2 regions of the Candidatus Accumulibacter propinquus genome follow, and region 1 is predicted to be linked to the other one. Evidence: riboswitches for the same ligand, from Rfam matches in the RefSeq annotation. Region 1 holds a riboswitch; the other holds the start of a gene.
What was found. A riboswitch is a leader RNA that binds a small molecule or an ion and turns the genes downstream of it on or off. The one in region 1 is predicted to bind cyclic di-GMP.

Region 2: another riboswitch for cyclic di-GMP. It lies ahead of AC15MQ_RS18940 (response regulator); the one in region 1 lies ahead of AC15MQ_RS14925 (DUF1631 family protein).

Annotation. Positions count from the first base shown of each region.
Region 1 is NZ_JBSEHC010000003.1:1,977,519-1,983,040, reverse strand. It holds gene AC15MQ_RS14935 (hypothetical protein) at 1-464, opposite strand, end outside; gene AC15MQ_RS14930 (hypothetical protein) at 461-634, opposite strand; gene AC15MQ_RS14925 (DUF1631 family protein) at 743-2,824, opposite strand; gene AC15MQ_RS14920 (hypothetical protein) at 2,855-2,986, shown strand; cyclic di-GMP riboswitch class I at 3,105-3,203, opposite strand; gene AC15MQ_RS14915 (HDOD domain-containing protein) at 3,236-4,045, opposite strand; gene AC15MQ_RS14910 (CsbD family protein) at 4,222-4,425, opposite strand; gene AC15MQ_RS14905 (glycine-rich domain-containing protein) at 4,698-5,372, opposite strand; gene AC15MQ_RS14900 (NAD-dependent succinate-semialdehyde dehydrogenase) at 5,390-5,522, opposite strand, start outside.
Region 2 is NZ_JBSEHC010000006.1:136,219-141,740, reverse strand. It holds gene AC15MQ_RS18960 (chemotaxis protein CheA) at 1-692, opposite strand, end outside; partial or broken gene AC15MQ_RS18955 (hypothetical protein) at 747-800, opposite strand; gene AC15MQ_RS18950 (Hpt domain-containing protein) at 818-1,855, opposite strand; gene AC15MQ_RS18945 (STAS domain-containing protein) at 1,852-2,181, opposite strand; gene AC15MQ_RS18940 (response regulator) at 2,189-2,557, opposite strand; cyclic di-GMP riboswitch class I at 2,676-2,762, opposite strand; gene AC15MQ_RS18935 (ATP-binding protein) at 2,930-4,303, shown strand; gene AC15MQ_RS18930 (response regulator transcription factor) at 4,309-4,875, shown strand; gene AC15MQ_RS18925 (RNA-binding S4 domain-containing protein) at 4,878-5,282, shown strand; gene AC15MQ_RS18920 (DUF2784 domain-containing protein) at 5,347-5,522, shown strand, end outside.

The DNA of each region.
Region 1 (5,522 bases):
ATGCTGTTCGAGTAGTCGTCGGGCACCCTGGCAGCGTCGATCAGCATGGGTAGATCGTGGCGATCGGCTAACGCCAGTTGCTGCCGACAGGTGGTCAGTGCAGTTGCCAGCGCACCGTCGACACCCGCGTTACCCAGTTCAAAACGACGCGCGGCATCATCCAGCGCCGCCAGCGCTTCCCTCCACGCCAACGTCTGCTCGACTTCGCCAGCTGCGGTTGGAGCCAGCCTCGCCAGAACGCGATCAACCCGCAAGTAGGGAAAACCCGGCACACGTGGCTCCTGCGCATCACGCGTGCCGATCGTATCGATCAATGCGTCACTGGCCTGAAACCGCCGAGCACATTCACCCAGCGCGTCTTCACGCTGCAGCGTCTGGGTGACCGGAGCGTGCGCATAGGGGTCGACGCTGGCGCAACCGGGCAACACGCAGCATGCCACCACCAGGCCCAGTGAAAGTCTCATCCGGCATCCTCCCCAACCGCGAGCCACGCCTGACGTCGTGCGATCTCGCGCAGCATCGCCTCGAACTGCTCGCGCATCGTGCGCCGGATCGCGCTGACGCCAAAAAGTCGCCTCCCCACTGGCGGCAGTGGCGCTGCCAGTTCGAACTGTGCATCGTAGTCGAGGCGCACGCTCGAACGCTTTGGCGAAGGTAAGGGCGTCAGCGTGTTGCGGCCGCTGAAGCTGCGCAGCGTTGACTCACCGGCGGCAACACTTCCGGACTCCAGTCGTGACCAGAGTTACGCAGCCTTCAGTTTTTGCAGTGCGCGGTTAACGGCGCGATCGAACATCGGTTCCGGCGGCATGAGGATCGCTTCACCGCGCTCGATCTGGAGCGCCAGGGCATTCGGGGTCACCGATATCGCACGCGGCGACTGCGAGGTAGTGAATAGCAGAATGCCTCGCTGCGGGCTAATCCACGATAGGCGATAACGCAAGGGTCCGGATTCCGGATTCGCAAATTCGACCCAATCGCCACGCTGCAGGCTTCCCACCAGCGACAGTACGTCTGCCCTGTCTCGCGAAGGGGGTAGTTCATTGGCCCCGGCCAGTGAAATTCGTTCGATCTGCGTTTCGCCGCGCACGACCTGCTCGCGGGCAAGGCTGACCGGCACGGGCTCTGCCACCGGCAACACCGGCCGTGGAGTGACGATTGGCGGTGCCGTACCCCGCAGGACCGCGGCATGCACACTGAAGAGCGCATCGATCAGGGCCAGGCGGCGATCATCTGCCATCTCCAGGCGGCCAAGCCCGTTGCAGATGCGGCGAACCAGGGTCGGCAAGCGGGCCGCCAGCCGCTTCCGGCTTGGCACATCCGACGGGATGTCGACGCTCGCCACCAGTTCACTGACCGTGTCCATGGCTGCCTCCCAGGCGGCATTGTCACCGTCCATAGAGTGCCGAACGAGGAGTTTGCGCCATTCGTTGTCCAGCAGATCAGTCACCGCCGATGGCAGTGGCATCGCCAGCCAGCCGACGAGGGCGTGATCGGCTGCCGCAGCCGCGAGTTCGTAGCGCTCCTGTTCGGCAACCAGTGGCGCCGCGTTGACGGCGTGGGCATCGGCTGCAGCCTCCTGGCTTTCAAGGAATGCCTCCAGTTCGATGCACAGCGTATCGAACAATTCGGTATCCTGACTGAACTCGTTCTGCAGCCGTTCGACGATTTCCGCGACCCGCGCGTACAAGGGATTATCGTGACCCGCTTGCGGGCCGCAACGCACCGCCGCTCGCGAAATCCCGTCCAGCAGGCGCCGCGCCGGATGCGACTTGCTCGAAAAGAAAGTCTTGTCCAACATGGCGACCTTCAGCACCGGAATCTGCATGCGCGCAACCAGGGCCTTGATCGGGTCGGCGACAGAAGCGTCGTCGAAGATGAAGTCAAAGAGGGTGGCAACGATATCCACGGTGACGGAATGCAGATAGTCGAGGTTCTGGCCTGCGTCACTGCTATGGAACTGCCGCAAGACGTTGTCCATCAATGCCGCGGCCGTTTGCACCGGCACCGCCCTCTGCAGGGTATCCAGAGAGGCCATGACCTGCTCCATGGCAACGGCCATGCCGGCGGGCGACGCACCGCCCATGGACACGCCGGTGGAAGGGCCACAGCCAGCGCCAGCGCCGCCCGTCCCTGCGGACACTTGCTGCGGGCGCACGAGTTCCTGCAGCAAAGCAAAGAGGTCGGCAGATTCGGCAGGCTTGCCGGGGTCAGTCGCGTTGCGCGGTTGGTTTGGTGACGGGGAGCAGGTTCGGGAAAGCTGTGGCAGCACACCACGGCCAATCAAGAAAGCATTCAAATCGTCAATGGTCGGGCCAAAGACATCGACGGCGTGGCGCTCCATGAGTTGCAGGATTTCCAGCTTCGCCTTGCCGACCAACCCGGCATCCTCGAATGCACCGCCCAGCGATTCGGCGATGAGATGTTCTATGGGCAGGCTGCCTTCCGGTTCTCCAGACAAGAACGCCAGCCGGCGCCCAATGGCAAACAGCCCCTCGTCACACTGACTACGAAGGCTGCCAGCGATGGCCTTGACGACCAGTTCCTCGTCCATGGCGCCAAAGTCAACCAATTGCAGTTCTTGTGGAGGGCTGCTGGCAGCACCACGTCTGCCCTTGTTCGAAGCACGGCATGCCTGCGTGAAGAGTGCTGACCACTTGGCGAGCAAAGCGCCTTCGAGCTGCGGCGCTTTGGCGTGAATCGCTTCTCCCGTGTGGTAGAACAGGACCCTTTGCGCGCGTCCGCAAGCGACGTCACCTTTGCTGAGCAGTTCCTCCTCGACTCGGGGCAGCACCGACCTGAAGGCGTCACGGAGCTTGCACCCCATGAGATCCCGTGCCTCTGTGAGGACACCGGGATGATCGACATCAACGAGCGCGCCACGAACCCCTTCAGGGAACCTGATCACGTTATTTGCTGGAACTGGGACTGCCATCACCGATTCTCCTTGCCGCTGGCGCTGAAAAAACACGCACTGCCAAACCGCTAAATGTGGCGGGTTGGCGCAAGGTCACTGTCTCGGAGCGGCAGTTTGGCCCCTCAGGGCACCGACGGGCTTCTGGTCAAGGATGCAGCGCTGTTCATGGTCCTGATGCTGCATCTGTTCGCCTGGCGGTCCCGCCGTCCTAGAAAGCGGCGACAACTCCGTTTTCTGTAGACCGGTGACTTTGCGTCCCCGCCTTTCGACGGGTTTGCCTTTTTCAGTAAGACTAGCTGTTTAGAATCTACACCAATAGTCTCAATAGTGCAAGGCGCTTATCAGCGACTCCATCTCCTCGCCAGATTTTTCGAGTATCTCGGCCAGAAGGGGTGCCGCCTGGACGTCTCCCGCCACGTCCTCAGCGTCCGGACTGTGCAGCGGCGAAGGGATCGGCGTCAGGCGGTGCGCCAATGAAAGGACATCACTCAGGTCAACGGGTGGAAAACTGCCTGACCTCGGCTCCCAGAGCATTTCCACCGCTTCGACAACTTCTTGCGGTACAGCCAGCGCTTTCAGCACAGCCTGGCCGATCAACCTGTCGACTTCCGGCGACAGTATGCTGCCAGCCACGAATAGGTCGGGATGCAGTTCGGTGCGTGAGATCAGAAAAAAGCCCCCCACCTCGTGGACCATCCCGGCAAACAGCGCCACATCAGCCAAAGGGCGCAGAAAGCGCCGCGCCAGCACATGGGCCAGCGCGGCCACATGTGCGGTGTGCTCCCAGAGCCGCTCCGAAAGTGCGCGGCAGTCCGGCGAGCGCAAGCCGCTGGTCATCTGACGCATCACAACCGCCGTGGCCAGGGTGCGCACGAAGCGGGTTCCCAGCCGGGTTACGGCACTTTGCACGTCGGCTACATGCTGCCCCCAGCGGTTGAACGCCACCGAATTAGCTAACGCCACCACCCGTGCGGCCAACAGAGGTTCCGCCAGGACAAGCTGCGCGACCTGGCCCAGATGCAAATCCGGATCATCAAGGGCAAGACGCACCCGGAAGGCGACATCGGCGTGGGTGGGGAAAGCGACCTCACCGCGCCCGACTTCCGCGATGACCTGGTCCAGAGCGCTCATGGTGGGGAAACCTCTCGGTCGGAACCAAAAGCGCACATTACATCAGCTGACTGTTCCTTGTCATCCCGCAGGCAATGGGTACCATAGCCTTGTTAACATTTGCCGGCAACTCGGCAACATGCCAAGTTGCCGGCAAACCATCGGCAGCCAGCGCTTGCAGTCGAGACCGCGTTGTCCTACGGGTTCACGGCTTTCTTGACGGCGTCCCGAGCGTCACTGGCGTTCTCTTTCAGGTCGCCGAGATGTTGTTGCAGCTTGCCTTCAACCTGATTTTTGACACCCTTTGCCTGCTGCTCCGTGCTACCGGTCAACTTGCCGACCTGTTCCTGAATCGTCCCACCGAGGTCTTTTGCTGCGCCCTTGACTTGATCCTTGTTCATGATGAACTCCTAGCTTGGTTGGTACCGCTGATACACAAGCCGGACTCGGCTCGTGCTCTGAAGCCCACGAATCATTTCGTCGTGGCCAAGTACCAAGGCTAATGAAAAGCGCTGGCAGGCTCTGTGCGCTGACCAACATACGGGTTTGCACCAGTGGCAGGCGATCGGCCCCGGCCTGTATCAAAGAACAGTTGTCGGTCACCGGCGGATGCCTTTAAGCCCTTGAAAGGACAAACATTGCGGCTCACAGACGCGGTCTGCACGCCGCTGCTTCAGTCACCGCCACCGCCGCCGCACCCTCCCCCGCCACAACCGTCGCCGCCTGACCCGCCGCCGTCGCTGTCTCCGCCACAGCCGCTGCTCCCGCCACAGCCACCCCCGCAACTGATGTGGCCGGCGCAATAACCCGTGCCGTCGCGGGTTGCGGCCAGGCAGTCGAGCTGATAGACAAAACCCCCGGTGATCCCGAGCAGGCCATCAAGCGCAAAAAGCATCGGCAGCGACTGCGGCGCTTTCGGATCGATCCCATCGCGTCTGCACGCAAGCCGCCAAGCGCGCTTGATTCCATCCTGCGCGTCGGTCGGCGCACGCATCGCTTCAGCCGGCGTGTGGTGCAGAAAGCGCCCCAGCCCACGCTCGCAGAATTGCTGATACTGGCGGGTAAACAGAATGAACTCGTGCCAGGCGTCATCGACCACCTGTGATGGCATAGCCACCAGCCGATTCCTGGCCTCCCGGCACAGCTGGAAGTATTCGCGCAAGCCGTCAAAGACCAACACCCGCTGCGCTTCGTCCAGTTCGGGCCGCCGTGCCGCCAGACGTCGATCGAGAAACTTCGCGTAGGGATAAGCGTCAATGAACGTGGAGCGCTGCCTGAGCAACGAGCGCCACCAGTAGATCGCTGCGGCGATCAGGGCGACGAACAACAACACGACCATCAGCTTCATCTAGAGTGCCCGCGCCATCAAAGTGTACTGAAACACAGGTACTTGATTTCCAGATACTCGTCCAGCCCATGCCTGGAGCCCTCGCGGCCGATTCCCGACTGCTTGACACCCCCGAAGGGGGCCACTTCATTCGAGATCAGGCCGGTGTTA
Region 2 (5,522 bases), on a different contig from region 1:
AGTTCGAGGTATTGGCGTTCGCCGACTTCGGGGGGGAGTTCGAGGCACTCGACGACCATGTCGAGCGGGATGATGAAGTGCGAGCCGCCGACGCCGACGTGGAAGCCGTCGATGATCGCCAGCGTCAGCGGCAGGCACAGGCGCATGGTGGTGCTCTGCCCCGGTACGGAATCGATGTCGATCGTCCCCCGCAGGGCTTCGATGTTGCTGCGTACGACGTCCATGCCGACGCCGCGGCCGGAGAGCTCGGTGACTTTTTCGGCGGTGGAGAAGCCCGGGGCGAGGATCAGCCGATAGACTTCCTGGTCGGTCGGTTGGGCGTCGGGGGGGAGCAGGCCTTTCTGGATCGCGGTCTGGCGGATGCGTTCGCGGTCGAGGCCGCCGCCGTCGTCGCTGACTTCGATGGTGATGCTGCCGGACTCGTGGTAGGCGTGGAGTGCGACGGTGCCGCGTGCGGGTTTGCCGCGGGCCTGGCGCGTTTCGGCGGTCTCGATGCCGTGGTCGATGGCGTTGCGCACCAGGTGCATCAGGGGGTCGCCGATCCGGTCGACCATCGATTTGTCGAGTTCGGTTTCGGCGCCGCGGATGGCGAGTTCGATGTCCTTGCCCAATTCCCGGGAGAGGTCGCGAACGACGCGCGGAAAGCGGGCGAAGACTTCGCCGATGGCGACCATGCGCAGGCGCAGGGTCATGTCGCGGATGTCCTGGACGAGCGAGAGCAGGGTTTCGGCCGATTCCTGGAGGTCGGGCCGTTGCAGGCGGCTGACCTGCAGGTGGGTGCCGACGCCGGCGATGACCAGTTCGCCGACGCGGTCGATCAGGGCGTCCAGGCGGTCTGCGGGGACTTTGACGAGGCGCGCGTCGCTGCTGCGCCTGGCTTCGGCGCGCTGTTGTTTGTCGGCCGCGGCGGGACAGGCGCCGCTTGTTCGACGAGGATCTCGCCGAGGCGCCGCGGGGCCTGGTGTGGCTGCGCGGCCAGTGCGGTGGTCAGTTCGTGGGCGGTGATCGATCCGCAGGCGACGAGCATTTCGCCGATGCGTTCGACGTCGTCGTGGTGGTGGGCTTCGATGAGCGCGAGGTACTCGGCAATCTGGCTCTGCGGGGGGAGGATGTGGATCTGCGAGCCTTCCCGGAGGAAATCGAAGACGCCTTCGATTTCGGCCTTGCTGGCCTGGCTGGCGAGGGCGATTTCGAATCCGAGGTGGCAGAGTTCGGGATCTGCGGCGGCGAACTCGGGCAGGCCGCTGGTGAGGGTTTCGACGTGCAGCAGTTGGCCGTACTGGCTCAGGTAGTGGATGAAGGCGAGCGGGTCCATGCCGTCCTGCAGGACCTGTTTGCCGGGGCGCAGCGAGATATGCCAGTGGTCGGCGCCGAACGCGCCGCCGCCGCTGGCGCTGACTTCGCCGGCGGGCGACGGGTCGGTGCCGACGCGGAGCGGGCCGGCGCCGTTGCCGAGGACGCTTTGCAGGCGGGCGAGCAGGGGGTCGCTGCCGGCGAGGGGGGCGGTGGTGTGTTCGGCGACGGCGGCGATCAGTTGGGCGATGTGGTCCTGGCAGTCGAGGAGCAGGCTGATCAGTTCGCTGTCGAACTGGAGTTGGCCGTTGCGCAGGCGGTCGAGGACGTTTTCGACGACGTGCGTGAAGCGGACGACGGCGTCGAGGCCGAACAGTCCGCCGGAGCCTTTGATGGTGTGCGCGCAGCGAAACAGGGCGTTGAGGTCGTCTTCGCGGCAGCGGCCGGCTTCGGCACGCAGCAGGATCGCTTCCATTTCGGCGAGGAGTTCGGCGGCCTCGTCCATGAAGGTGCCGAGGGCCTGGGCGAGGTCGGCGCTGAGGTCACTGGCGGTGTCGTTCATGGGGTGCGCGCGGCCGGTTCGCTGGCGGGGAGGTACAGGGGGTCGCCGAGCACGCTGCCGAGATGGGCGAGGTCGATCAGGCGCAGGACACTCGCGGGGTGGTTGATGAAGCGGACGTTCTTGCCGGGATGGCGTTTGGCGAGGAGCATCAGTTGCAGTCCGGCGGTGTCGATTTCGGTGATGCCGGCGAGGTCGACTTCGAGGTCGTCGGCGTTGCGCATGGCGTCGGCCAGTCCGGCCTTGGTTTCGGCGACGCTGTAGATGGTGAGTTCGCCGGTGAGGGTCAGCCGCGCGGTCTGGCCGTGGCGTGCGCGGGCGAGGCTCATCGCGGCTTCAGATCATCAACAGTCGGGATACCGCCGCGAGCATCTGCTGCGGCTGGAAGGGCTTGACCACCCAGGCTCTGGCGCCGGCTTCCTGGCCCGCTTTCTTTTTTTCTTCGTTGCCTTCGGTGGTGAGCATGATCACCGGCACGAACCGGTAGGCGGGCTGCTTCTTCATTTCCCTGACGAAGCTGATACCATCCAGGTTCGGCATGTTCACGTCGCTGATCACCAGGTGGATCTTCTGTCCACCCAGCTTGCTCAGCGCGTCCCGTCCGTCGCAGGCTTCGATTACTTCAAATCCGGCACCCTTCAGCGCCATCTTGACGACCTGCCGCATCGAGGCAGAGTCGTCAACAATCAGGATGGTCTTGCTCATCACGCGCTCCCGCTGATATGTTTGACACGGCGCGCCCGCAAGGGACCGGCCGCGCGCTCGCACGAGACGCACGCATGCAGACAGGGAGGCATTCGACGTCAGAACGAACGTCTTGCCATGAGGCAACCCAGCCACCCTCCTCGACTTCAGGTTAGGGCCTGCAGCTTTGCGTCCGGGGCTTTCGCCCCGTTTGCTATTCAACTCGTGCCGGAAGTATATGAGGAGAACCGACCGGCGATGTGCGACTTCCGTCACATTCCGATCGCGGACAGGGCTAGCTGGAGGCGCGACCAATTGCCGCAGCCCTCATCACCGCGACGCACAGGGCGTAGAATTCGGCGCTTCGATCACTGTCAGGCAATGCTGCAGCGCATGTTTCGGGTCCATCAGACGCACGCACCCGTTGTTCTTTCGTCCACGGCGAATCCGCTGCGGCGGCTGGTCACGCTGCGCCGGATCGAAGTGCTGACGCAGGCCGTAGTGCTGGTGCTCGCACTCGCGTGGCTGAAAATTCCCCTCGATGGGGTACCGATGATCGCCGCCATTGCCGTGCTCGCAGCCGTCAATCTCGTCACGCAATGGTGGATCGACAAGGGTGGCCCGCCCACCGCGAACGAGGTGTTCGCCCATATGGCGATCGATGTCGCGATCCTCGCCGTGCTGCTGTATTTTGCCGGCGGCCCGGCCAACCCTTTCGTCTCGCTGTTCCTGCTGCCGCCAACCCTGGCCGCGGCGATGCTGCCGGCCCGACACGCCTGGGCGATGGCGGGACTCACCCTCTTCGCCTACACTTTCCTGATGTTCTGGAACCTGCCACTACCACCACCGCAGGGTGACCTGGCGCAGTTCGACGCCCTGCTTGCCCGCGCTACCGGCGGCACCCACACACACGCCGCGCACGGCAGCGGCTTTGCGCTGCATGTTCTGGGGATGTGGCTCAACTTCGTGATCAGCCTCGGCGTCGTGGCCTTCTTCCTGACGCGCATGGCGGCGACGCTCAAGAACCGTGAGCGCGAACTCGCCGCTGCCCGCGAAGCGGCACTGCGCAACGAACAGATTCTCTCGCTCGGAACGCTCGCCGCCGGCGCGGCGCACCAGTTGGGCACGCCGCTGGCGACGATGGCCGTGGTGATCCACGAACTCGAACTGCAACACGGCGATGACGCCGAATTGCAGGAGGACCTGCTGCTGTTGCGAGAACAGGTCGACCGCTGCAAGCAAACGATCTCGCAGATCCTCGCATCGACTGGACAGGGCCGTGACGAAAGTCTGCGCTCGCTGGCACTCGACGACTATCTGCAGCGTCTGCTCGACGACTGGCAGGTCATCCGCCCGCATGCCCGGATCAGCGTTACGCTGCAAGGCGAGCAACCCCCCCCGCTGGTCACCGCCGAGCGCACGCTCGAACAGGCGCTCCTCAATCTGCTCGACAATGCCGCCGATGCGCACGCGGCGAACCCGGAAGCGCTCCGGTTTTCGGCGTCCTGGGACAGCGACAGCTGTCGCATCGAGATTTTCGATCGCGGCCCAGGGATCGGGGGAGAAGCGGCGCTGCGTCTTGGCCAGGCGTTTTTCAGCAGCAAGCGCGCGGCGCACGACCAGGCCGGCGGCATCGGCATCGGACTGTTTCTCAGCAACGCCACCATCGAGCGCTGCGGTGGCCAGGTTGAACTGTTCAACCGCAGTGACCCGCAGGGCGGCGCCTGCACCCGCGTCACCCTCCCCCTGAACCGCCTGAAAGCGTGATCAAGATGCCTGGACGAAACCCGCAAGCAGCCGATGACGAACGCTCGACGCTGCTCCTGGTCGACGACGACGACGCTTTCCGACGCGTTCTCGCGCGTGCGCTGGATCGACGCGGCTATGCCGTGAGCGTTGCCGCCACGGTCGCGGCAGCCATCGTCAAGGCACAGGCACAGTCGCCGGAGTACGCCGTCGTCGACCTCAGGATGCCCGGCCAGTCGGGGCTGGTATTGATCGAGAAACTGCTGGAACTCGACCCGAACACGCGCATCGTCATGCTCACCGGCTACGCCAGCATCGCCACCGCCATCGAGGCGATCAAGCTCGGCGCCGTCCACTACCTGGCCAAACCGTGCGACGCCGACGAAATCGTCGCGGCGCTCAACAAGAGCAGCGGCGGCGACTCGGCGATCCCGGTTACGGGCTCGCCCCTGTCGATCGATCGGCTCGAATGGGAACACATCCAGCGTGTCCTGGTCGAGCAGCAGGGCAATGTCTCGGCAACCGCCAGAGCCCTCAAAATGCATCGCCGCACGCTGCAGCGCAAGCTCGGCAAACACCCGAGCCGGGAGTAACCATGAGCAGCATCGAACAGGGGGTACTGGAGCGCATGCGGATCGACAAATGGCTGTGGGCGGCGCGCTTTTACAAGACGCGGTCCCTGGCCGCACAGGCCGTAGCCGCCGGCCACGTCCGGCTCGACGGGCACACACTCAAACCTGCGCGCGAGATACGCTGCGGTGACCCACTCGAAATCGCCATCGGCGACCAGACATGGACGATCACTGTCAACGGTCTCTCCGATCAACGCCGCCCGGCGGCCGAGGCGCAGCAACTCTACGAGGAGAGCAGCGAAAGCCGCGCGCGGCGTGCGGCGCAGCGGGAGGTGCGACAGCTCGCGCCGGTCCCCGGCAGCGACCTGCGTGGTCGACCCACCAAGAAGGCCAGACGCCAGATCAAGGGTTTCAACGACAGTTTCTGAACCGGAGGGCGGCGACGATGACCCAGACCACGCTTGGTGGACTTTCGAATCTCGGTCTGCAAGCATGACCCATCGAGTCCTGGCAGACGGCATCGTCGTCCTGCACCTGCTGTTCATCATCTTCGTCGTTCTCGGTGGAGGCCTCGTACTGCGCTGGCCAGGGCTCGCACTGCTGCACCTCCCGGCGGCCTGCTGGGGCGCGGCAATCGAACTGAGCGGCGGGATCTGTCCCTTGACGCC